DNA from 3 places in the Alteromonas sp. MmMcT2-5 genome. Region 1 is predicted to be linked to each of the others. Evidence: predicted binding sites of a transcription regulator. Region 1 holds the regulator's gene; each other region holds the start of a gene.
What was found. The regulator FliA, encoded in region 1, starts transcription of late flagellar genes. The targets are predictions, from matches to a motif close to CTAAAGNTNNNNNNNNNNNNGCCGATA.
Positions count from the first base shown of each region.

Region 2: a site for FliA is predicted at 1,688-1,714, ahead of pomA (flagellar motor protein PomA). Genes of this name have one in related genera too.
Region 3: a site for FliA is predicted at 2,249-2,275, ahead of MHN09_RS16360 (VC2046/SO_2500 family protein). Genes of this name have one in related genera too.

Region 1 covers NZ_JAKRFB010000001.1:185,512-191,353, forward strand. Annotated here, with positions in the region: gene MHN09_RS00855 (MinD/ParA family protein) at 1-828, shown strand, start outside; gene MHN09_RS00860 (RNA polymerase sigma factor FliA) at 825-1,556, shown strand; gene cheY (chemotaxis response regulator CheY) at 1,593-1,976, shown strand; gene MHN09_RS00870 (protein phosphatase CheZ) at 2,011-2,766, shown strand; gene MHN09_RS00875 (chemotaxis protein CheA) at 2,779-5,019, shown strand; gene MHN09_RS00880 (chemotaxis response regulator protein-glutamate methylesterase) at 5,048-5,842, shown strand, end outside.
Region 2 covers NZ_JAKRFB010000050.1:24,395-30,236, reverse strand. Annotated here, with positions in the region: gene dxs (1-deoxy-D-xylulose-5-phosphate synthase) at 1-157, opposite strand, end outside; gene MHN09_RS17160 (farnesyl diphosphate synthase) at 190-1,080, opposite strand; gene xseB (exodeoxyribonuclease VII small subunit) at 1,110-1,352, opposite strand; gene pomA (flagellar motor protein PomA) at 1,765-2,526, shown strand; gene MHN09_RS17145 (flagellar motor protein MotB) at 2,526-3,455, shown strand; gene MHN09_RS17140 (cyclopropane-fatty-acyl-phospholipid synthase family protein) at 3,543-4,799, opposite strand; gene MHN09_RS17135 (DUF1365 domain-containing protein) at 4,802-5,545, opposite strand; gene MHN09_RS17130 (FAD-dependent oxidoreductase) at 5,542-5,842, opposite strand, start outside.
Region 3 covers NZ_JAKRFB010000045.1:4-5,845, forward strand. Annotated here, with positions in the region: gene MHN09_RS16350 (EF-hand domain-containing protein) at 216-458, opposite strand; gene MHN09_RS16355 (rhodanese-related sulfurtransferase) at 517-1,512, opposite strand; gene MHN09_RS16360 (VC2046/SO_2500 family protein) at 1,662-2,216, opposite strand; gene MHN09_RS16365 (response regulator) at 2,338-3,978, shown strand; gene MHN09_RS16370 (hypothetical protein) at 4,022-4,183, shown strand; gene MHN09_RS16375 (MFS transporter) at 4,173-5,405, opposite strand; gene MHN09_RS16380 (alpha/beta hydrolase) at 5,515-5,842, opposite strand, start outside.

The sequences.
Region 1 (5,842 bases):
CAATCACGGTTAATCAAAGTAATCGCCGTCACCGGTGGCAAAGGTGGCGTAGGTAAAACAAACATTACATTGAACACCGCTATCGCCATGGCGAAGCAAGGTAAACGTGTAATGGTTCTCGATGCGGACCTCGGTCTTGCTAACGTAGACGTTATGTTAGGTTTGCGTGTTGAGAAAAACTTATCCCACGTGCTTTCCGGCGAATGTACACTTGATGAAGTACTAGTGACCGGTCCGCACGGAATAAAGATTGCCCCTGCCACATCAGGCACGCAGTCGATGGCAGAATTGTCGCCAACGCAACACGCTGGCCTAATTCGTGCCTTTAGTGAGCTTCGCTCGCAAATTGACGTGCTAATCGTTGATACAGCGGCAGGTATTTCAGACATGGTGTTGAGCTTTTCAAAAGCCTCACAAGACATCATGGTCGTTGTGTGTGACGAGCCTACTTCATTGACAGATGCTTATGCATTGATAAAAATTCTGAATAGAGAGCACGGTGTTTTCCGCTTCAAAGTTGTGGCTAATATGGTGCGCGACGTGCGAGAAGGCCAAGAGCTATTTAGTAAATTAAGCAAAGTGACAGGGCGTTTTTTAGATGTTGCACTAGAATTAGTGGCGACAGTACCGTTTGACGAGAACATTCGTAAAGCAGTGCGTAAACAAACAGCCATTGTCGATGCTTACCCAGGTTCACCGGCAGCCGTTGCAATAACACAGTTGGCGAGTAAAGCCTTAACATGGCCTATTCCAGCGCAGCCAGGTGGCCATTTAGAGTTTTTCATTGAACAATTAGTTGCAGAAAAAGCCGTAGGAAGTCAGCGTTGAACAGCAAGGCAGCCGCTTATCAACAACAAACCGATAAAGCGCAGTTAGTCGAAAGACATGCGCCATTGGTTAAGCGTATAGCGCATCACTTGATAGCGCGATTGCCGGCTAGTGTTCTTGTAGACGATTTAATTCAATCAGGCATGATTGGATTATTAGAAGCCGCGCGAAACTTTGACGGTTCAAAAGGAGCCAGCTTTGAAACGTTTGCCGGTATACGCATTCGCGGTGCTATGCTAGACGAAATTCGCAAAGGGGATTGGACACCGCGTTCAGTTCACCGAAATGGCCGAGCGATCACTGAAGCAATTTCGCAAGTAGAAAGCGAAACAGGCCGCGATGCTAGAGATTCTGATATTGCTGATAAGCTTAATGTAAGCTTGCAGGACTATCACCAAATGCTTAATGAAGTAAATGCCGGAAAGCTGGTAGGTATTGAAGATTTAGGTGTGTCAGAAGATGTTATTTCGACAGAGCAAAATCGAGGTAGCGACGCACCACTGGAAGATTTGATGCAAGGCGCTTTCCAAAAAGCGCTTGCCCATGCAATTACGACATTACCTGAAAGAGAAGCGATTGTACTTTCGCTGTATTATGATGAAGAGCTGAACCTAAGAGAAATTGGTGAGGTTCTTGATGTAAGTGAATCGAGAGTCAGTCAAATTCACAGTCAGGCCATGTTAAAACTCAAATCACGAATGAAGTCGTGGCAAGCTGACGAAGAATAGAAATTAATAAAAATTAACCCCTCACTGGAGGCTATTTTGGACAAAAGCATGAAAATTCTCGTGGTCGATGATTTTTCTACCATGAGACGTATCATCAAAAACCTACTTAAAGATTTGGGTTTTTCCAACATCCAGGAAGCGGATGACGGAAGTACTGCATTGCCTATGTTGCAGCAAGGTGATTTCGATTTCGTAGTTACCGATTGGAACATGCCTGGAATGCAGGGTATTGACTTGCTTCGCGCGATTAGAGCCGATGACAAGCTCAAGCACCTACCAGTACTTATGGTTACTGCTGAAGCGAAGAAAGAGCAAATTGTTGCCGCCGCGCAAGCAGGTGTTAATGGCTACGTTGTTAAGCCGTTCACTGCAGCAACACTTAAAGAAAAATTAGATAAAATATTCGAACGTTTAGGTTGATCCAGACGCTCACCAGAGAAATGAGGTTTACTGGATGTCAACGAATGTAAACGTTCCAATTTCGTTGGAAGAAGCAAAACAGCTTGTCACCTACCTTGAAGAGGGTGACAACGCTTCAGCCAATGCCCTATTAGAAGCGGCCTCAATGAAAGAAAACGTTGAGTTATTTGCTGAAGTAGGGAAACTGACGCGTCAGCTCCATGACGCGCTGAATAATTTCCAAATAGACGACCGCATTAAAAATCTCGCGACCGATGATATTCCCGATGCACAATCCCGCCTAACCTACGTAATTGAAGAAACTGAAAAAGCTGCTAATACTACTATGGATGCCGTTGAAGCGAGCATGCCTATAGCTGAAATGCTGTCGGCGCGCATCGAAAAGGTTATGCCTGAGTGGAAGAAGCTGATGAATCGCCAAATAGAGTTGGGTGAATTCAAGGCTTTATGCGCAGACTTAGACGAATTGTTGGAAGAAGGTTCGGCACAGTCAGCTAAACTTACACAGTTACTTACAGAAGTATTGATGGCTCAAGGTTATCAAGACTTAACTGGTCAGGTTATTCGCCGCGTTATCGACTTGGTTAAAGAAGTGGAAGACAGCTTAGTTAACATGCTTACCATGTTTGGTGAACGCGACGGTGCAGAACAAACTAAACCATCTAGCGTTAAGGCCGATAAGGTTGATGGTGTAGAGGCAGAAGGCCCTATCATTGATGCCGATAAGCGCGACGACGTCGTGTCAGGCCAAGATGATGTAGATGATCTTCTGTCTAGCTTAGGTTTTTAGGGGAGCGGGCGCATGTCGTTTGATGTTGACGAGGATATATTACAGGACTTTCTAGTTGAGGCTGGAGAGATACTTGAACAATTACAAGAACAGCTCGTTGATCTTGAGAACAATCCTGAAGATGCGGATTTGCTAAATGCAATTTTCCGTGGTTATCACACAGTTAAAGGGGGAGCAGGGTTCCTGTCTCTTACCGAGTTAGTAGAAATTTGTCACGGTGCGGAAAACGTCTTTGACGTAATGCGTAACGGTCAACGAACACTAACCCCTGAACTGATGGATATTATTCTGCAAGCCACAGATGTGGTGGTTGAAATGTTTGAACGAGTGAAAGCTCGGGATCCATTAGAGCCAGCAGATGCACACCTAGTAGACTTGTTACACAAACTAAGTCGCCCGGAATCTCCAGATGAGAATATTTTTGGTGAACAAAGCGCGCCGGTGTCAGAACCTGAGCCCGCGATTGAAGAGCCAGAATTAGTTGTTGAAGAGCCTACTGCACAGGCACCAAGTTCTGGTGATAGCGGCGGTATTGACGAAATCACTGAAGATGAGTTTGAAGCGCTGCTTGATGAGCTTCATGGCTCTGGGGCACCAGGACAGTCCTCAGCGGCTAAAAGCGAACCTGCAAAGGCTGCTGCACCTGCTGCCGCTAGTGATAACGACGATATCACCGACGAAGAATTTGAAGCGCTGCTCGATGATTTACATGGCAAAGGCAAGTTTGGTGGTGAAGAAGCTGCGCCAAAGGCAAATGCACCAGCTCCAGCTCCAGCACCAGTTACGCCGAGTGAAGCTGGTGATGAAGAAATCACCGATGACGAATTTGAAGCACTGCTTGACCAACTGCATGGCTCAGGGCAAGGGCCTACCAAGCAGGGAGCCGTTTCAAAGGCGCCAGAGCCTCCTGTAGATAAGGCAGCAACAGAAGCGGTTCAAAAAGCGAAACAAGCAGCGCCAGCTGCGCCAAAAGCGACGCCTGCTCCTAGCGCCGCAGCGCCAGCTAAAGCAAGCACACCTGCTGCACCAAAAGCAGCGCCTAAAAAAGATGAGAAGAAGGCGGCACCAGCTGCGCCTCCTGCTGAGACTACAGTACGTGTAGATACCAAGCGCCTTGACCAAATTATGAACATGGTGGGTGAACTCGTACTAGTGAGAAACAGGCTAATAAGCTTGGGTATCAACAGTAACGACGAAAGCATGTCCAAAGCCATTGCCAACTTAGATGTGGTAACGGGCGACTTGCAAGGTGCGGTAATGAAAACCCGCATGCAACCTATCAAGAAGGTGTTTGGTCGTTTCCCTCGCGTTGTTCGAGACCTCGCTAGAAGCTTGAAAAAAGAAATAACCCTTGAGCTTGTAGGTGAGGAAACTGATTTAGACAAAAACCTGGTTGAAGCACTGGCCGATCCACTTGTGCATTTGGTGAGAAACTCCGTCGACCATGGTATTGAAATGCCTGATGATCGTGCTGCAGCGGGTAAACCGCGCATGGGTACGGTTCAGCTATCGGCATCTCAAGAAGGCGATCATATTCTTCTAACCATCGAAGATGATGGTAAAGGAATGGATCCTGAAAAGCTTAAAGAAATTGCTATTAGTCGCGGTGTACTAGACGCAGACGCAGCTGCACGGATGTCGGATGTTGAAGCGTTTAACTTGATATTCGCGCCAGGGTTCTCAACCAAAACAGAAATTAGTGATATTTCTGGTCGCGGTGTGGGCATGGACGTGGTTAAGACTAAAATTAACCAACTTAACGGCACCGTGAACATAGATTCACAGCTAGGAAAAGGCACGCGACTGGATATCAAAGTTCCGCTAACGCTAGCCATTCTTCCGACGCTAATGATTGTTGTAGGAAAACAAACCTTTGCGTTACCATTAGGTGCGGTGAACGAAATAATAAATATGGACATCAAAAAGACCAACACGGTCGATGGCCAGCTAACAATGATAGTTCGTTCAAAAGCAATTCCGTTGTTCTTCCTTGGTGAATGGTTGATTCGAGGTCCCAAAAACATCGATAGAGAAAAGGGACACGTTGTTGTAGTGCAAATTGGTACACAACAAGTAGGATTCGTAGTAGACGCGCTAATAGGCCAAGAAGAAGTGGTTATTAAACCTCTTGATGCATTATTGCAAGGCACGCCTGGTATGGCGGGAGCCACGATTACATCAGACGGTGGAATTGCACTAATTTTAGATATTCCGAGCCTGCTTAAACGGTATGCGCGTAAACCCATCAAGTAAGGCGATGAATTAACAGGAATAATAATCCATGGTCTTTAAAGTCCTTGTCGTGGACGACTCGACTTTTTATCGTCGTCGAGTAAAAGAAATACTCGATGGCGATAGGGAACTTGAAGTTGTTGGGGAAGCGAGAAATGGGCGCGATGCACTCGAAAAAGCAGAAGCGCTTAAGCCGGATGTGATAACGATGGATGTTGAAATGCCTGTCATGGACGGCATTTCAGCTGTAAAGGCCATAATGGACAAGCGGCCTACACCTATTCTAATGTTTTCTTCGCTTACGCATCATGGTGCGCAAGCGACATTAGATGCGTTAGAAGCGGGCGCGCTCGATTTCTTACCGAAGAAATTTGAAGATATCGCGCAGGACAGAAAAGACGCATCGCGCTTGTTGTGTACAAAAGTACGCTTAATAGCGCGTCGTGGTATTGGTCTTAAGCGTCCGTCGTTTCGCTCTACAGAGGCAAGAAAGCTTCCTGATAATGCGCCAAAGCAGGCGTTTTTTAAAACATCAGGGTTGCTATCAGGGCATAAAGACGCAGCCAAACAACCAACCGTTTCGTCTGTAAGAGCGACGGGAAAGCACTACAAGTGTTTGGCAATTGGGGCTTCTACAGGCGGGCCTGTGGCGCTTCAAAAAGTGCTGTCTCCTTTACCTGCAGAGTTTCCATACCCCATTTTGCTTGTACAACACATGCCTGGAACATTTACTACGGCATTTGCACAGCGTTTAGACACAAACTGTAAGATTAGAGTAAAAGAAGCCGAGCACGGCGACATTCTAAAGCCAGGTCATGCGTATCTTGCTCCCGGTGGGAAGCAA
Region 2 (5,842 bases), on a different contig from region 1:
CAGATGCAAAGTGCCCACTGGTTTGGCTTACGCTGTTAAGTAAGTACTCACGCAACTCATCGGCGAGCTCGCGTAATTTGTCTTGGGGCAACTGCCTCAATTTATCGGGTGTTTGCGCAAGCGCAAGCGTTGGGTAATGTTGGAGATCTAAACTCATGTACTTATTATCTTTTTCAACATGGCGCGTGGCTAATGGTCGCGTTTTACCAAAAGCTCGCTAAACGCAATTAAACTGTCAGTATTGTAGGGTAAACGCGCCAATGCTTGAAGTGCATTATCGTGAAGCATTTCTAATTCTTGTTTAGCGCCTGTAATACCAAGTTTGGCTGGAAAGGTATTTTTCCCTAACGCTTCGTCTGACCCCGCGGGCTTACCTAATTTTTCGCTACTGCCTTCCACATCTAAAATATCGTCTTGAACTTGGAAAGCTAGCCCAATATCCGCGGCATAAGCCATTAAGTCAATTTTAGTTTGAGGCAGTAAGCCTTCACTAACAATGGCGACCATTTCTACGCAGGCTTTTAACAATGCACCGGTTTTCAATCTATGCAGCTGTTTTAGTTCTTCTAGCGAGATGGTTTTGCCGGTGCTGGCTAAATCGATAGCTTGCCCACCGCACATACCTATGTAACCCGCACTTTTCGCAAGTACAGACAGTAACTGGCTACGCTTTGTTTCAGCATACGTGCTTAATGGCGCATCAGCTAACACTGTAAATGCAAGTGCCTGCAGCGCATCGCCAGCTAAAATAGCGGTAGCCTCATCAAAGGCGATATGGCAGGTTGGCATACCGCGGCGCAAGTCGTCGTCGTCCATGGCTGGTAAATCGTCGTGGACTAACGAGTAGGCATGCACACATTCAATGGCCATACTAATAGCCATTTGGTCTTTTTTGGGCACGTCTAGGGTGTTACCTACTACTTGAACAAGTAGTGGCCGCATCCGTTTACCGCCAGCAAGTAAGGCGTGACGCATTGCGTCTTTCAAGCGCGGCGCGTAATCGGGTAATTCGTCAATTAATGTAAGAAGAGATGCATCAGTTTGTTGTTTAACTTGCTGATGCAAAGCAGAAAAATTCATAGATTGCCTGTTAGTTAAAAATGAACGATTTATGGCTGTTCACTTTCAGGAAGAGGGTGGAGCGTTTCTTCGCCTTGTTCACTGAGCAGTATCTTTACTTTTTGCTCGGCGTTTTCAAGAGATTGTTGGCCTTGGCGGGAAAGTGCTATGCCGCGTTCAAATTTTTCTAGTGCTTTATTAAGAGGCAGATCACCGCTTTCCATTTCGTTAACGATAGCTTCTAGTTCTGATAAAGTTTCTTCAAAAGACGCTGATGCTTTTTCTGTCGTCATAAAAACACTCAATATAGTGGCCAAAATACGTATACCGCGCACATTAACCGAGGGTTGCACAAGGGTCAAATGGTTTGTCCGTATATCGCCTATATCACAGTAACATAGCTTTTTTTTCATCCAGTTCAAAAGGCAACATACAAGCAAATTGTGCTATATTCGATGCAAGGCTCAGTAACCTTTCAGAAGTAACCGTGTTATTTACTGTGAAGGAAAACGTAAGGCGCTGAAAAAGCGCTAGATGTTTTTAGTTTATAAAAACAGACAAAGCAGCGCTTTTACATAGAACCTACTTCATAATAAACAAATAAATGCGATATTTTTCAATAATGTCGTTTTAGTATTTCTATCTTTTGCCGATAGGATATTTGTACACTAACAGCACTGACTGCGCATAAATGGGGAAGAGTGAGTGGATTTAGCAACCGTCATAGGTATGTTGGGCGCCATTGGTTTCATAGTTATGGCTATGATTCTGGGCGGCAGCTTGGGCATGTTCATCGACGTGCAATCAATACTTATTGTATTCGGGGGAACACTATTTGTTGTCCTATCTCAGTTTACGTTGGGCCAATTCTTCAGTGCGGGTAAAGTTGCTGGCAAAGCATTCATGTTCAAAATTGAAACGCCTGAAGAGCTTATCGAGAAGATTGTTGAAATGGCAGACGCTGCGCGAAAAGGCGGGTTTCTGGCACTAGAAGAAGCGGAAATTTCAAATGAGTTCATGCAAAAAGGTGTGGACATGCTGGTTGACGGCCACGACATTGAAGTGGTGAGAGAAACGTTAGCTAAAGATATTTCTATGACAACGGAAAGGCATGAGTTCGGCGCTTCTATATTTAAAGGAATGGGTGACGTAGCACCAGCGATGGGTATGATTGGTACTTTGATCGGTCTGGTTGCCATGCTTTCAAACATGGATGACCCTAAAGCCATCGGCCCTGCCATGGCGGTAGCGCTATTAACCACGCTTTATGGTGCCTTTTTTGCCAACGTCGTGTGTTTGCCAATTGCCTTTAAACTGGCGGTAAGAGCTGGAGAAGAGAAGTTAAACCAGAGTCTTGTTCTTGACGGTATTGTGGGTATAGCCGACGGCCAGAACCCACGTGTTATCGAAGGAGTATTAAAGAACTACCTTGCGGCGAGTAAACGCGGAAGCGCAGAGGAAGAGTAATGGCCGAAGAAGAATGCCCAAAATGTCCCCCCGAGGGGCTTCCAGCCTGGATGGGAACCTTCGCAGACCTGATGTCGTTGCTTATGTGCTTCTTTGTACTGCTACTTTCGTTTTCGGAAATGGACGTACTGAAGTTTAAACAAATTGCAGGCTCTATGAAGTTTGCTTTTGGTGTGCAAAATAAAATTGAAGTAAAAGATATTCCAAAGGGCACCAGTGTTATTGCTATGGAATTTCGTCCGGGTAAACCTGACCCTACGCCCATTGAATCCATTCAGCAGCAAACTAACGAAATGACCCAGCAAATGCTGGAATTTCAGGCTGGTAACGAAGACTCTGCCGGCGGAAGGCAGAAGCAGCGCGGCGAGCAGCGTGGCGGACAATCTCAACAAACGGCTACTGAGTCGTCTTCATCGGCTGAGCAAAGCACCGATCAGTCGCAAATGGCTGAACTGATGAAAAAAGTAGCGCAGCAATTAGAAAAACAAATTCTAGATGGTTCGGTGGAAATGGAATCGTTGGGTCAGCAGTTAACCATTCGAATCCGTGAAAACGGTTCCTTCTCGGCGGGCTCGGCCTTTTTGCAGCCCCAATTCCAACCGGTGTTGAGAAAAATCGGTACGCTGTTGGCGGATGTGCCTGGAGAAATCGAAATTTCAGGGCACAGTGACGGTCAGCATATTGCTAATGAACTCTATCGTTCTAATTGGGACTTGTCAGCGCAGCGCGCTGTAGCGGTCGCTGAAGCCATGCGGACCGCGCCAGGGTTTGACGAAAGTCGTATGTCGGTAGTGGGTAAGGCAGATACCGATCCAATTGTAGAAAATGCCACTACACCTTCAGACCGAGCGCAAAATCGTCGCGTTGAAATTAATATTAATCAGGGTAAGCCAATGCTGTCGAAGCCTATATCAGTTGTAGATGAGTAGTGCTTTGACCTAGTGTCAGCTTCAAACAAGAAAGCGGCGCCAAAAGGGCGCCGCTTTTTTTGTCACTACTATCGATAATTAGCGTTGTTAAACACGAGCCAAATCAAGTCTGTAATGAGGCTTTGAAATCACAAGCTGAACGGTACTGATTGTCCTTTCTAAAAAACCACCTTCACAATATTTCAGGTAGTAGGTCCACATCCGCATAAAACGCTCGTCATAACCGTCGTTTAAAAGCTCATCTTTTGCAGAGATAAATGCTTCATACCAATGGTTCAGTGTTTTCGCATAGTCAATCCCGATGTCGTGTAAGTCACGAATCATCATATTAGTGTACTTTTTCAGGTGAGCGTTAAGCTGGTGCTGAGAAGGTAAAAATCCACCCGGAAAGATATATTTCTGAATAAAGTCGACACTATTTGAATAGCTGTCGTAACGTCTGTCATCAATGGTTATTGACTGAAGCAGCATTAGGCCATCGTCTTTTAAAAGTGACGAGCATTTCTCAAAGAAATTTCCTAAAAATTGTTTGCCTACAGCTTCAATCATCTCGATAGACACGAGCTTATCGTACTTGCCTTCAAGTAGGCGATAATCCTTTTTCAGCAAAGTGATTTTGCTTTCAAGTTCTTCTCGGGCAATCCATTCTTTTGCCCATGCATGCTGCTCTTCTGAAATGGTAGTGGTCGTTACGCGGCAACCATAATGCTTAGCAGCATAGACGGCTAGCCCGCCCCAGCCCGTGCCAATCTCTAGAAGATGATCGGTTTCGCTAAGCTGTAACTTGTCGCAAATGGCTTTGAGCTTGTAATTTTGTGCATCATTGAGAGTTGCATTCGGATCTGGGTATATGGCTGACGAATACATCATTGTTGGGTCAAGGAAGCGGGTATAAAGCTTATTACCCAGATCGTAATGCGCCTCGATATTTTTCTTGGCTTGGTCCTTTGTATTTCGACGTGCAAAGTGTTGAATCTTGTTGATGGGCATAGTCACCCATTTAAATTTATTCTCCCATTCGTCAAGGGTAGATAAATTCCTAGCAAACACTCTTACCACGGCTGTTACGTCGTCACTGTCCCATAACCCATCCATGAATGCTTCTCCGGCGCCCACACTTCCGCCAAGCAATAAGCGTCGATAGGCTTGTACATCCTTGATATTTACCGTTGCACGCAAATCGCTTTCGTCTGTGCCGAAACGCGCAACGACATCGCCGTTTTCTTGAATGGTTAAACTGCCAAAAGGCAGTTGTTTTAAGCATTGTAGGAATAGAGTTCTACACGCTTTATCTACAAAGGAGACCTCTGAGGTGGTCAGTAGTACAGATTCACCAAAAGACATTGTTATTGTTCCTGACTTTTTTCTGGGTGTGTATACAGTGGCGTTCGTTTAAGCAGTAGTTTAAGCGCGTGCCAATAAATTCCAGCCACAGTTTTTATTGTCATACTGGGTATACGTTTAAGTGCCGCAGATAGATTCGCATTATCTAAAGTAAATTTAGTCAAATTAATCCCTGCACTGAACTCTTTGTCGTCTCTTACACAATCCATCGCAAGTGACAGTCTAGCCGACGGCTGCGATATCGACCATTTGTAGGTCATATCCATTGGATTAAACGGGGAAACATGAAAAGCTTTTGGCGTATCGTCTTGAGTATCTAGATTTACAAGGTAGTGATGACGCTCATTCCACGGCGTGTTACTTACTTCGGCAAGCATATGTGTATACTTACCTTCGGCATTGCGTAGGTAATAGAAATTCACCGGGCTGAAATAAAGCCCCCACATACGCAGTTGTCCCAGCATAAAGACATCGCCTTGAAGCGTCTTCCCTCCGTTTAACTCTGTCATTCTGTCTATTACTGCCTGACCTAGAGGAAAAGAGGGATCACCTAAGTAGTCTTCACGCTTGAAACGCACTCTAGCCTTGTCGTATGCAGAGAAGCGTTTTAACGAACTGGACAAGATTTCGAGTTCGTTGCTCTCAAGCTTTAGCCAAAATAAATAAATGTCATAGTCAAATTTATGCTGGGTAGGCTTAAACCGTTGGTGATAAACCTTACCCTTGTAGATGGCACTTTCTATCACAGGGCTTCACCAAAGCGAGAACAAACATCAAGTGCGCTAGTTACGCCGTCTTCATGAAAACCGTTATACCAGTAGGCTCCACAAAAATGTAAGTTGTCTACGCCACAAATTTCATTTCTTCTTGCTTGGGCGTTGACCATGCTGGCACTGTATTGCGGATGTGCGTACTGATAGCTTCGAAGAATACTCTTTTGGTCTATTTCCGCCGTATTATTTAACGTTACACAGTAGGTGCTTTGTGCTTCAAGGCGTTGAAGAATATTCATGTTATAAGTGACAGAAGCGGGGCGGGCTTCC
Region 3 (5,842 bases), on a different contig from region 1:
CGCCCTTGCCATTCGGATTATCTTCCCCTCAGTCAGGGTGATTCAGGTTTCTTTCAACCTGACGGGTTTGCCAGCTTCGCTGGGCAAACAAAAAAACGAGTGCTTAAAAGCACTCGTTTTCAATTGGCTCTTTTATGTGGCCTAGCCCTCGTTTTCACGCTCGGCCTAGCGTGTCGAAAAGCCTCAGTCGACGATAAGTGTAACTAAGTTTAAACTTAGTATTCCCACCATCCTTCTTGCCACCACTCCAAAAACTCTTCAAAGTCGATGTAACCGTCGTCGTTACTATCGATAAGCTTAAAGCCTTCTTGTACGTGGCTAGCTTTCGTTTTTGGTGAAATAACGGTTAGAAGCTCGATGAACTCCGGCAAATCGATTTGGCCGTTGCCATCACGATCGAAAAAGCTGAAGTCCTTTCTAATTTCTTCAATTTTAGATTCTGAAAGTTGAGTGCTCACTCGCATTCCTTATTTCAACTGCAATAAGCACGAGTGTAACGCCCTTCTTTCTAGCTGTCTACGCCTGATTTTCTTTTGCTTTAAGTGCGCGTAAACGTTGAGCTTCTGCTTTTTCCTGACGCTTTTGTTCCATGGTCAAACGCGCTTCCGTTCCTACGTGTTCTTGTTGACGCTCTTTTGCCAGCTGAACCTGTTTTTCACGTTCTCTAAAGCGAGCAATTTGATCGTCGGTATGGGTACCAAAGCAGTGTGGGCAGCTAACACCCGGCTCATACTTATCACTCTGCTTGTCTTCTTCAGTAATTGGAAGTCTGCACGCGTAGCACTGCTCATAATGGCTTTTCTCTAAGTCGTGGTTAACTGCAACGCGATTATCGAATACAAAGCAATCGCCTTCCCACAACGACTCTTCTTTCGGTACATCTTCAAGGTACTGTAGAATACCGCCTTCTAAGTGATAAACCTCGTCAAACCCCTGCTCTTTCAAGTAAGCCGTCGATTTTTCACAGCGAATACCACCGGTGCAGAACATAGCCACTTTTTTATTTTTTGACGGGTCGAGCTCTTTCGCTACGTATTCAGGAAACTCACGAAACGTTTCGGTTTTAGGGTCGATAGCGTGTTTGAACGTACCAATTTCAATTTCATAACCGTTTCGCGTGTCAATAACCGTAACATCTGGGTCGCTAATAAGTGCGTTCCAGTCTTTAGGTTTTACGTAAGTACCAACGGTTTTGCGAGGGTCGATACCCTCAACGCCCATGGTCACAATTTCTTTTTTCAGTTTTACCTTGGTGCGATAGAACGGCTGTTCATCGTGAAGAGACTCTTTGCAAGAAATAGGATTAATACGCTCGTCGCTGTTTAAATAAGCAAGTAATGCGTCGATACCTTCGCGAGTACCAGAAACCGTACCGTTTATCCCTTCGTGGGCAAGAAGAAGTGTACCTTTAATGCCATTAGCTTCCATTGTTTCGAGAAGCGGTTGGCGGATTTCTTTGAAGTTTTCAAGCGCAACAAATTTATACATTGCGCATACAATATATTTAGACATATTTTAACCTTTGCTGATTGGAGCGTAAGACCAGTGCAAAAATGCGGCGCGCAATATAACAAAAAGGAATGATAAAAACTAGGGCGGATACGAATTAGCGCTCCTACGTCAACCCAAACTTAGCACGCAACAACGAATTGAAATGACTGCTATGCAATATTCTCAAAAGATGTGAAGTGTGACGAATTTTCTTGTTGTGAATGGTATTCTTTATCTTGTGATGAAAGGATATCGTATAGCAGCGTATTATCTTCCTTCACGGTGTTAGCGTATTCCTTTTTCAACCGCTTTTGTGTTGCCAAACTACAATTATCTACTACATCGTCGGGTAGACGTTTAGCATCATCAGTTTGTGAAAGTGGAGAGGGATTCATACTTAAATATAACCTTGCTGCCGCATAGTCTTGAGATACTAACTCAGACAAAACGCGCATTCTGCCCCATTCGCTTTCATTAGCAGCTAGCGATGGCCTTCTATAATAATTTAACGATGCAAGCTTGGATTCGATGCTGCTTTTATCATCAGATTCTGACGCTACCGCTTCAATTTCAAATGGCTCGGCAACACTATGTTGCTGCATAGCAAGATATAAAGAGAACAACGCTCCCTGCGCAGATGCTTTAGCAAGCACACCACTGCGCTCCCAGTATATACTGGGGTCAATAGGTATTTGCTCACGAGCTTCGACAGTTTCTTGCGACATTCTTATTTACAACTTCATATGTATACTTATGTTTTCGGCAAGATAATGTTTTTCTTAAGCTTATTATCTAAAATTAGATATACTCCTATAAAGTAATCGCGCGCTCACTCATGGATTTGAAATGCAATTTAGCAACAAACAAGTACTGATTGTTGAAGACCAACGCCCTTTCCTTCTTTTATTGAAGGGGCTGATGCATTCGATGGGCGCATCTGATGTAGTTACGAAGTCATCTGCTGAACAAGCGGTATCACTATGTAAAAAGCATAAGTTTGATATTGTCATTTGTGATCTACACTTGGGAGCTGACAACAAGAATGGCTATGAGCTCATTGAAGAGTTGCGCACTCGAAGGCTTATCAGTCCCACATCGGTGTTCATTCTGATAAGCGCAGATAGCGCTCGACCGGTAGTGTTGGGCAGTATTGAACGTAGACCCGATGATTTTTTAATTAAGCCCTTTTCTCAAGTTCAGCTGAAGTCTCGTATTGTTCGTGCGTGGCAAAAAAGACAGTTTCTCCAGCAAGCGTTTAGTCTCGTTGAACAGGGTGAAATAAACAGTGCGATCGACCATATCGAAGCGTTACTTGACGCCCCTTCCCACTATAAAGGTCACTGTGAACAGCTATTAGTCGAGCTATACTGGCGTATAAAGCAACCCGATAAAGCGCTAGATGTGTTACGTGACTACATTGACGGAAAACCCGTGCTGTGGGCACAAATAGCTATTGGAAAAACTTACTTGCTTTTAAAGGAATATGAGAAAGCGATTTCAATTGCCAAGCGAACGCTAAAGCGTAACCGGTTCAATGCAGACGCTCACGATATTCTTGCGCAAGCACACCAAGCCACGACATCTGGCGACAAAGCACTAGATGCAATAAAAGAGGCAATAAAACTGTCGCCCTACTCCTTACCCAGGCATTTTAAAGCCTGTGAAATAGGTCGGCAAAATGACGATTTAGTGCTGGCAGCGAGTTCAAGCCAAGCGATCTGGGATTTATCAAAACGAACCGTTCACAAAACAAGTTTACACTGGTGCGGTTTTATCCGAAGCCTTTTAGATGTCGCAGAGTTTGCAGACGACAAGCGCCAGCGCAATAAGTATCAGCAAGAAGCATTACTAACTCTGCAACGAGGAAAGTTTGATGAACATCTTCAAAAAATGGACAGAGATTTTGACGTAGATATATTTGGTACAATCGTCAACGCTAGAATTAGCGCTATAGACGGCAAACTGATTGATGCCAAACGCCACTTAACAACGTCACAAACACTGCTTGACGATAAGTACACGGAAGTTCCTACCGCGTTTATCCCTGACAGTATTAACGTTATGTATAAACTGGGTGAGTTTGATGATGCGCTACAGTTGAATGCACTTTTGACTTCAAGACAGGATGAGCTCGACCAAAACAGTCTAAACATGCTGGATGCGCAAGCCCTCAATGCTCAGAAAAACTTAGCTAGTTATCAACAGTTCAACCGCGAAGGCATTCAGCACTATCAGCAGCAAGATTACGAACGTGCTAAAGCTTCGTTCGCCCTTGCTCAAGGCTTTGCTCCTGTAAATACAGGGGTTGCGCTTAATCTATTGCAATGTCTTCTACAAATTGCAATCAAAGAAGATAAAGCCGAAATGAAACTCATTAATGAGTGTAAGCGGTTGTTTAAATTGATTGACGATATGTCACTTAAGGCGCCTTACAAAGAAAAATACACCAACCTTAGAGATGAACTCTCTAAATATATTGGCTTTTGAATTAGAAAACTGGTGAGCTATTAAATTGTTAGTTTTTTTACTGGTGGCAATTTTAATCAACGAGGTTAGCGCCAATGAACAGGCGCTAAGTCAGAACGAGTCTTTTATACTAGCCGATGCTGGTATTCACAGAATGACATTTGAAGAGCTAAACAGTGGTGAAATATTTCCGGTTTATAAAATCGCACAGCCGACTATTTCATAGGACTAGGTGTTAGTTGGGCAGTTCGAAGTGTGAACACAGCTGATATTATTAGTAAGAGCGCGCTCACTAAAAAAGTTATTTCCAAACCTCCAGAATCAAAAAGTATCCCACCCACTGTTGACCCCAAAGCGATTGACAATTGAATAACCGCAACGAGTAAGCCACCGCCTTTTTCTGCATCTTCAGGGAATGTTTTAGGGATCCAAGCCCACCAACCGACTGGCGCTGCTGTAGAAACTAAGCCCCAAATGCCAAGCAATATGGTCACGCCTGTCACCGAATACTCAACAAAAACTAATCCACAAGCAGTAGCGGCCATAATAGTCGGAATTACTATCAGCGTAGGATAAAATGCCTTTTTTAGGGGAATGTTGATCAACATTGTACCTGCGAAGCCTGAGGCACCTATCAGCATCAAAATTAACGACAACGTGGTAGCATCTACTAGAGTCACCGTTTCTAGGAATGGTCGAATATAGGTGTAGAGACTGAACTGCCCCATGAAAAACACGCCCACAGAAAGCATGCCAAGGAGAACAATTGGTCGGCGAAGCAATGTGAACGTGGCTAATGCGTTACGCATGCTTTTTGACTGCTTTTTAACTGGCATTGAAGGTAAACTTATGTACTGCCAAAGCAACGCAATAAAAGAGACTGGAATTAGGCATAAGAAGGCACCGCGCCAACCTATTAAAGTGCCAAGATAAGCTCCAAGAGGGGCAGCAATTACGATGGCAAATGCATTTCCGCTATTAAAAATTACTAACGCCCTAGAAACACTTTCCTTAGGAACTAATCGCATCGCAATTGCGGCTGACATTGACCAAAAACCACCAACAACTGCCCCTATGAGTGCACGACCTATCATGTAGGTGTAATAGCTATTTGCAAAACCAATAACGGCACCTGACACACCCATCAGTATTGTTAATATCAGCAACAAACTTTTGCGATTCAAACCATTTGTAATAGTCGTTATAAATAAGCAGGTAAAAACGGCGAAAGCACCGGAAATTGCAATCCCTTGCCCTGCCATACCTTCCGTGACATCTAAGGAATGGGCGATTGGCGTAAGCAGACTCACTGGCATAAACTCGGAGGCCACAAGTGTGAAAATACAAAGTGCCATCGCGAATACGCCACTCCAGTACGAAGGCTTTTCATCGAAATTTGTACATTCACAGACCAACATCTGTGAAACCTTACTTGATAGTTCTTTCATAAGACTCTTTTGTTACGTCTGTAGATTTAATGAAGGAAAACAGTGCAGCCTCGGCTACTTACCTCTTTGTGAAATAGAGTCCACCCGTCTTAGATTAGACGGGCCAGTGTCAACTTAGGTGCTTATTGAAGAATTCAGATAATTTTTCAAAAGGAATAATATGGTTTTCACCACCGTCATATAGATCAGTGTGTACTGCATCGGGGATGATCATTAATTCTTTTGGTTCAGCTGCCGCGTGATAAGCTGTTTCACTCATGTAGCGGGAGTGAGCTTGCTCACCGTGAATAAACAAAATTGGACGTGGAGAAATTTCCTTGATGTAGTTCAAAATAGGTGCATTCATGAACGATAAAGGATTAGTCATTGTCCACGCATTACCTGAATTGACAGCGCGCTCATGGTAACCACGTGAGGTCATATAGTAATCATGATAA